Regions from separate parts of the Ferdinandcohnia sp. FSL W7-1320 genome, predicted to be linked through region 2. Evidence: predicted binding sites of a transcription regulator. Region 2 holds the regulator's gene; the other holds the start of a gene.
The links. The regulator LexA, encoded in region 2, represses DNA repair genes until DNA is damaged. The targets are predictions, from matches to a motif close to CGAACATATGTTCG.
Positions count from the first base shown of each region.

Region 1: NST91_RS19280 (YhjD family protein) is a predicted target of LexA. The motif match lies at 1,969-1,982, and genes of this name have one in related genera.

Region 1 covers NZ_JBBPAM010000001.1:3,914,518-3,918,738, reverse strand. The annotation lists gene aceA (isocitrate lyase) at 1-99, shown strand, start outside; gene NST91_RS19295 (IDEAL domain-containing protein) at 175-411, opposite strand; gene NST91_RS19290 (hypothetical protein) at 599-814, shown strand; gene NST91_RS19285 (competence protein ComK) at 1,000-1,539, shown strand; gene NST91_RS19280 (YhjD family protein) at 1,574-1,951, opposite strand; gene NST91_RS19275 (S9 family peptidase) at 2,122-4,113, shown strand.
Region 2 covers NZ_JBBPAM010000001.1:3,069,318-3,073,538, forward strand. The annotation lists gene tkt (transketolase) at 1-971, opposite strand, end outside; gene NST91_RS15215 (DUF896 domain-containing protein) at 1,083-1,313, opposite strand; gene lexA (transcriptional repressor LexA) at 1,719-2,345, shown strand; gene glnA (type I glutamate--ammonia ligase) at 2,433-3,767, opposite strand; gene NST91_RS15230 (MerR family transcriptional regulator) at 3,821-4,221, opposite strand, start outside.

The DNA.
Region 1 (4,221 bases), 850 kb from region 2:
ACAGGATATTTTGATGAAGTGGCACAGGTTATTACGGGAGGAACATCATCTACGACTGCTTTAAAAGGCTCTACCGAGGAAGCACAATTTTCAAAATAAGACGCCTAAAAAAAACTGGCTAACATATTGTTAGTCAGTTTTTATTCGGTTATTCTTGGACTTTACAATTTTATATTATGACGTTTTGTTAAATAATTTGCGGTACTCCGCTGAAGCTTCCATAAACAATCCTTCATTTTTTGAGTCAATTGCTTCATTAACCCTCGTTTCCAAAAGCTCTTTTCTTCGTTTAAATAGGCTCTCATCGATAATCATTTGAATATATATGTCTAATACCGATTCCCTAGGTGCTTTGAAATTTTTCGTATCCCGTGACTTCATGATCTCAGAGTATGTTTTTCTTTTTTTCATGAAAGCTCACTCCTAATCCTTTTTAATAGTATATTTAGGTGGACACGTAAAATCAACCGAATTTTTAGACTTTTTAAAAATTTATTTGGAATACTAATAGTGTCTAGGCAAACTTTAACTGACTAAAGTTAAATTCTTGTATGATAATTTATATTTTCATGCATGATAAGAATGGAGGTGGAAAAATATGAAAAATAATTTAGATGAGGGTTCAAATCACGATATCCCAAAGAATACACCATTAAATCCAGTTTTCGGCATGTCAAATGTCCTAGACACAAATAATCCTTTTCTTTCAGAATCTGCTTATGCGGGTAATTCGGTGGATGAGCATACGACATTAGAACAAGCAAACTCCTATCTGGCCGAAAAAGAGCTAGGACAAATAAATGAAAATTCATAGCAGAAAATAAACTCGGTGGTCTTCTTTTAAAAATGTTTTTGCATCCAAAAAAACATTTTAGAAAGAATTCCACTCTTTTTTTGTGAATTTTTTGTGAACTGTATAGTTATAAATACCTAGTAATGCTAATATGAAAATGCTTCCATTAGTAAAAATATTAGAATAATTTAAAGGGGGATGAATAGATGGAGGTTAAGCAAACGAATTATTTGATGGAATATGAAATTAATCCAGACACTATGGCGGTATTACCTATTGAAATTGGTAAAAATACTTGTTCAAGGGTACTTGAAGTTGAAGGTGAATATGTTGTTGCTATGAAGCCGACTGAGATTGTTGACCGAAGCTGCCGTTATTTTGGAAGCTCGCTTAAGGGCAGGCAAGAAGGGACACGTGAAATTATGGGGGTAACCCATAAAGCACCGATTATTGTTGAAGCGTCTAATAAGATTTTTTTATTTCCTACCGCATCGCCAACAAAGCAAGACTGCGCATGGCTATCTCATAACTATGTTTCAGATTGTAGATACAGTGTGAACGAGAACACAACTGTTATTTTTACAAATAAGCAAGCCATTAAATTGCAAATCTCGAAAGGCTCCTTTCAAAACCAACTCCATAGAACTGCACAACTGCGAACGATTGTTACCAATAGAATGGACAAGCCAAATAAACGCATAAATTTTGTATTAAATCCTCAAAACGATCCAAGTATTCCAAACTAATCTGATTGCCAATAATGAATTGGTTTTCCCAGCCTTACGTTTGTTCATTGTTAGTCATTGTCTTTTCGATGAAATAAGATTCAAGCAACTGTTGAACTTCATTTCGAATCCGTGGGTTAAAGTAGTTATGTTCCTCTTCATAGCCTCGATACATGAATGAAAATAATGTGAATGCCTCATCTCTTTGTTTTTCCCATACCTTCATATTTTTCTTTTTCATTTGTTGTTTAATTGTATAGAGGTCTTTTTGAACCATCTTCATTGTATGTTCAAGTAAATGGAGATATGGCTTCTTTAACTTAAAGCCAGCGGTTTCTATTGCTGTCAGATCACGATTAAGGATGGTAAGAACCATAGGTAAAAAGATAGCTTTTTCAAAAATAGCTCGGTCATCCTCAGGTATTCTTGTCATGATTATCCCTCTTTTTTAGAACATATGTTTGTATATATGATAAGACATATTTTTAGAAGAATCAAGAAGAGAGAAGGAAAAAGTATTTCTAGTGTCGAAATACTTTTATTAGTGGTGCATCATGTATGAGGTACTACAATGACAATTCGTAAACAAAGGACGGGAGAAGAATGACAGAGATAAAACGTAGAGGCATCGTAGCAGAGGATTTATATGAATTAAAAACAGTCAATGATCCACAGCTTTCTCCGGATGGAAGCAAATTTGTGTTTGTGGAGACTGAAATTAATAAGGATAAGCACGAGTATAACTCACATTTATATGTTGGCGCTGTTGAGGGTAAAGTTACTCAATGGACTTTTGGTGATGTGAGAGATGGGTCGCCACGTTGGTCCCCGACTGGAGAATCTATTGCATTTGTATCGAATCGTTCTGGAAAACAGCAAATCTATTGCTTGCATACAGATGGTGGTGAACCAAAACAAATTACATATTGTGCAAATGGAGCACGAAATCCGATCTGGTCACCGGATGGTTCAAAGATCTTATTTACTACTTCATTAGCACATGACGAGAGCGTTACGGATAAAGAAAGGAAGAAGAAGGAAGAAGATGAGAAACATCTTGAACCGATGATCGTTGAAAGAATCCGTTATAAATCTGACGCAGCAGGATTTCTAGATAACAAAAATCAACATCTTGCATTGGTAGATGTAGCTACTGGTGCAGTGGAGCAATTAACATCAGGGGAACATGATTATACGGCAGGATGTTGGTCTCCTGATGGATCAAAAATTACATTTGTAGGAGATATCAATGAGGATTCAGATTATAACTTGATTTCTGATGTCTATGTGATGTCGCTCAAAGATAAGAGCTATGAAAAGATTACGAACGGCTCAGGGAACTTTGGTACTCCTTCTTGGTCTCCTGATGGCCAATATATTGCATTAGTTGGACATGAACAAGAATTTGCAGGAGCCACTTTACCAAAAATTTGGTTATATACAATTGAAAGTGCTGAGCTAACTTGTTTAACAAGTGAATTAGATGCTTATGTAGGAGATTGTGTTGCTGCTGACTTCCAATTAGGGGGATCCAATCCTGGTGTCATCTGGAACGAAGATAGTAGAAGTTTTTACTTTCTATTAACTAACCATGGTAGTACAGGGGTTTATTATGGATCTATTGAGGGTGAAGTCTATCCATCATTATTCGAGAACCAGCATGTATTTGCACTAACAGTAAATAATCATAAGGCAGTTGTTGGTATCAGTAAACCAACAGAACCAGGGGATTTATATTATTTAGATTTGAGTACTGGAGAAATAAATCGACTCACAAATGTAAATGAAAAGTTTTTACAGGATATTGAATTGTCTGATGCGCAAAGCTTTACATTTAATGCCCCAGATGGTTGGGAAATTAATGGCTGGGTGATGAAGCCAGTTGGTTATGAAGAAGGTAAAAAGTATCCAACAATTATTGAAGTACATGGTGGTCCTCATGCGATGTATGCCAATACGTATTTCCATGAATTTCAAGTGTTAACTAGTAAGGGATTTGTTGTTATCTTTACTAATCCACGCGGTAGTCATGGCTATGGTCAGCAATTTGTTGATGCTGTTCGAGGTGATTATGGCGGCAAGGATTATTTAGACGTGATAGCAGCAACTGACTATGCAGTGGATCATTTTGATTTTGTTGATGAAACAAAACTTGGTGTAACAGGTGGAAGCTATGGTGGTTTCATGACGAATTGGATCGTCGGTCATACAAATCGATTTAAAGCCGCCGTTACACAACGTTCAATTTCAAACTGGCTTAGCTTTTATGGCGTAAGTGATATTGGCTACTTCTTTACTGAGTGGGAGTTAAAAGGCAATTTCCTCGAAGATCCTGAAAAGTTATGGAACCATTCACCACTCAAATATGTTGGGAATGTAGAAACTCCTTTATTAATCATCCATGGTGAGCGTGATTTCCGTTGTCCAATCGAACAGGCAGAGCAGTTCTATGTTGCATTGAAACACCAAAAGAAACCAACAAAATTTGTTCGTTTCCCAGGTGCTAACCATGAATTATCTAGAAGCGGAAATCCAAAATTAAGGGTGGCACGCCTTGACCATATTAAAGATTGGTTTGTAGAATATCTCGTTTAATTAACGGGTGATTCTGGGTGCATAACAGTTAATCACTATATACTTCTAGCGTGAATTCACATATGAATTCACGCTTTAATTTTTTTTGATATATTTATGCTGATTTAA
Region 2 (4,221 bases):
GGGTTAGTCTCCTTGTATCGACTGAACATTTGATTCCATTCTTGTTCACTTTGTTCACCATTTCTTTTTACTGTTTCCTCAAAATGAGTATAGACCTCACTTGGAATGTGAAAATCATTTTCAAACGTCCAGTTATACGCTTCCTTCGTTAATTTTAATTCATCGGCTCCCAATGGTTCACCGTGTGCCTTTGACTTTCCAGCTCGGTTTGGAGAACCATAACCAATTGTCGTTCGAACTTCAATGAGAGCTGGACGTGCTAAATCTCCTTTAGCCTCCTCAATCGCTTTATCAATCGCTTCTACATCATTCCCATCCTCAACACGTAGATATTGCCAGCCATAGGACTTATACCTTTGTTCGATAGATTCTGAAAACGCTTGATTAAGATCACCATCAAGGGAAATATCATTAGAATCATACAAAACAATTAGTCGACCTAATTTTAGATGTCCTGCTAATGATGAAGCCTCACCTGATACACCTTCCATCAGGTCACCATCACCACAAATGGCATATGTATAATGGTTAACAATTTCAATTGAGTCATTATTATAGACACCCGCTAAATGGCGTTCTGCCATCGCCATTCCAACAGCCATAGCAATACCTTGGCCGAGTGGGCCAGTAGTTGCATCGACACCTGCCGTGTGGCCATACTCAGGATGCCCAGGGGTCTTACTGCCCCATTGGCGAAACTGCTTTAAGTCATCAATTGTTAAGTCGTAACCAGATAGGTGTAACATACTGTACAATAATGCAGAGCCGTGTCCCGCAGATAAAACAAATCGATCACGGTTGAACCAATGTGGGTTTTTCGGGTTATGTTTCATATGTCGAGTCCATAAAGCATATGTCATGGGTGCTGCTCCCATTGGCATACCTGGGTGTCCTGAATTTGCCTTTTCAACAGCATCAATAGAAAGTGTTCGAATTGACGCTATCGACAAGTCTGTTAGTGATTGTGTCATAAAAATAAACATCCTTTCAAGAGTTTCTAACGAACTAACATAAAACATAGCAGTTCTTCATTGATAGTATGCACAAAAAAAAAGAATACATAGAAATCTATGTATTCTTTATTAATGCAATCTTTTCCGCTTACTATTTTTCAGTTTTTCTGGGGTTACATCATTACCCTCTGGATCAACAACTTTTACAGAATGTAATGTATTAGTCATTGAACTTCTAAAAACACGTAGGTACTCTTGTCTAAGCTCTTGCTGTTCTTCTTTTTCTTTATCCGTAAGACCAACTGTCTTCGCTTTTTTTGCAAGAGCATTGATCCGATTGATTTTATCTTTTGAAAGCATAATTATTACTCCTTGTTTATTCTTTTCTAAATCATAGTTCATAGTACTAGATGAAAAGATATTTTACAAGTCATCCACATTACGCATTTAGCTTGCACTAATAATAACCATTCCCATACTTAATAAAACAAATAGTACATAATAGATAAATCCGCCTTGTAATTTCCTTAACATCTTTATTTCACTCCTATAGAATGTTTGTTCGTATTTTATATTTCTATTATAGACCGAACATTTGTTTTGTGTCAACAAAAATTCGAACTTATGTTTGTATAATCTAGTAAAACATGCTATACTCAACTTAAGAAATTCGGTATTTGTCGAATTTACTAGGTCACCTGAACAGTGAGATCGAAGAGAAGATTTAAATACATATATAATATAAGTGCAAGGGGATGAGCGAAGATGACAACGAAGCTTTCTAAAAGACAGCAGGATATATTGAATTACATAAAACAAGAAGTTAAAGAAAAGGGCTACCCACCTTCCGTAAGGGAAATTGGGGAGGCTGTTGGTTTAGCATCAAGTTCAACAGTACACGGACATTTGTCCAGACTAGAAAGCAAAGGCTTGATTCGAAGAGACCCTACTAAACCTCGCGCGATTGAAATTTTACAAGTTGACGAAAATGAAACAATTCCAACTGCAAACGTTGTGAATGTCCCAGTCATAGGTAAGGTTACTGCAGGACAACCAATTACAGCTGTGGAAAATATTGAAGAGTACTTCCCATTACCTGATCGTTTTGCTGCCCATGATGACCAAATTTTTATGCTTGAGATAATGGGAGATAGTATGATCGAAGCGGGGATTCTTGACGGAGACTATGTGATTGTTAGACAACAGCATTCAGCTAACAATGGGGATATTGTTGTTGCAATGACAGAGGAAGATGAAGCGACTGTAAAACGTTTCTTTAAGGAAAAAGATCATATCCGCTTGCAACCGGAAAACTCAATGCTCGAACCGATCATCCTTAAAAACGTAGTCATATTAGGAAAAGTTATTGGCGTATACCGTACAATTCATTAATCTAAAAAAGGAACATTTCTAAATGAAATGTTCCTTTTTTATTAGCAAAAAAACCCTTAACACATCCACGTGTTAAGGGTTCATTTATTAATACATAGTCATGTATTGCTCTCTCTCCCATGGATGAACCTGGGTACGGAACATATCCCATTCGATCTCTTTTGCTTCAATAAAGTGTTCGAACAGATGTCCGCCTAATGCTTTGATTAACACTTCATCCTGCTTAAGCATATCCAATGCAAGAGATAAAGTTGGTGGTAAATCCACAATGCCCGCTTCATTACGCTCTTCTTTATTCATCACATAGATGTTTCTGTCAACAGGTGCTGGTGGTGTCAATTTGTTTTTGATACCATCTAATCCTGCAGCTAATAGTACAGCCATTGCCATATAAGGGTTTGCTGCCGGGTCAACTGAACGCACCTCGACACGTGTGCTTAAACCACGTGAAGCTGGGATACGAACAAGTGGACTTCTATTTTGAGCAGACCAAGCCACATAGCAAGGTGCTTCATAACCAGGTACTAGTCGTTTATATGAGTTTACAGTTGGATTTGTAACAGCTGTAAAATTAGGCGCATGCTTTAAAATACCTGCAATAAAATGTCTAGCATTATCACTTAATTGTAGATCCGCATTAGGATCAAAGAATGCATTTTCCGCGCCTTTGAATAATGATAGGTTACAGTGCATTCCTGAACCCGCTACTCCAAACAATGGTTTTGGCATAAAGGTTGCATGTAAACCATGTTTACGAGCAATTGTTTTTACAACAAGCTTAAAAGTCTGAATTTCATCACACGCTGTTAAAGCATCCTCGTATTTAAAATCAATTTCATGTTGTCCAGGTGCAACCTCATGGTGAGAAGCTTCAATTTCAAATCCCATTTCCTCAAGCTCTAATACGATATCACGGCGGCAGTTTTCACCAAGGTCTGTTGGCGCTAAGTCAAAGTAACCACCATTATCGTTAAGTTCAAGAGTTGGTTCACCTTTTTCATTTAACTTAAATAAGAAAAACTCAGGTTCAGGGCCAAGATTGAAATCCGTAAATCCTAGTTCTTCCATTTCTTTCAAGACTCTCTTTAAGTTGTTACGAGGGTCCCCTTCGAATGGAGTACCATCCGCATTATGAATATCACAAATTAAACGAGCAACCTTCCCTTTTTCTGCAGTCCACGGGAAAACTACCCATGTATTTAAATCTGGATATAGGTACATATCTGATTCTTCGATACGAACAAAGCCTTCGATTGAAGAGCCATCAAACATCATTTTATTGCTCAATGCTTTTTCTAATTGACTTACGGGAATTTCAACGTTTTTAATTGTTCCAAGAATATCTGTAAATTGTAAACGAATAAATTTTACATTCTCTTCTTTTGCTAAACGAAAAATATCATCTTTCGTATATTTGGACATTGTGTTTCCTCCCCAAACCTAGTTGTAAGTATAGTTTTGTAATCAATATGCTATTAATGAAAAAATCTCGACATATCATTATGATGCGGACCTGACTGCTTTTTAAATCTTCCAGCTTGCAATAATTCATTTCTTAAAAGTTTTCTCAGCTCAGAATTAGATATTTCCTGTTTCACAGGCTCAACAGGCTTTTCTTCCGCAACTTGTCCTGAATTTCGGACTGCGAATATTTGTTTAATTCCTGCCAAATTGACCTTTTGTTCGATCAAGCTTTTTATTTCAAGTAATCGATCAACGTCATTAAATGAGTATAGTCTTCGATTTGTTTCAGTTCTTGCTGGAGAAATCAAACCATTTTCCTCATAATAGCGAATTTGCCTTGCAGATAATTCAGTTAATTGCATGACAATTCCAATCGGAAAGAGTGGCATGGAACGCCGAATTTCATCACTCA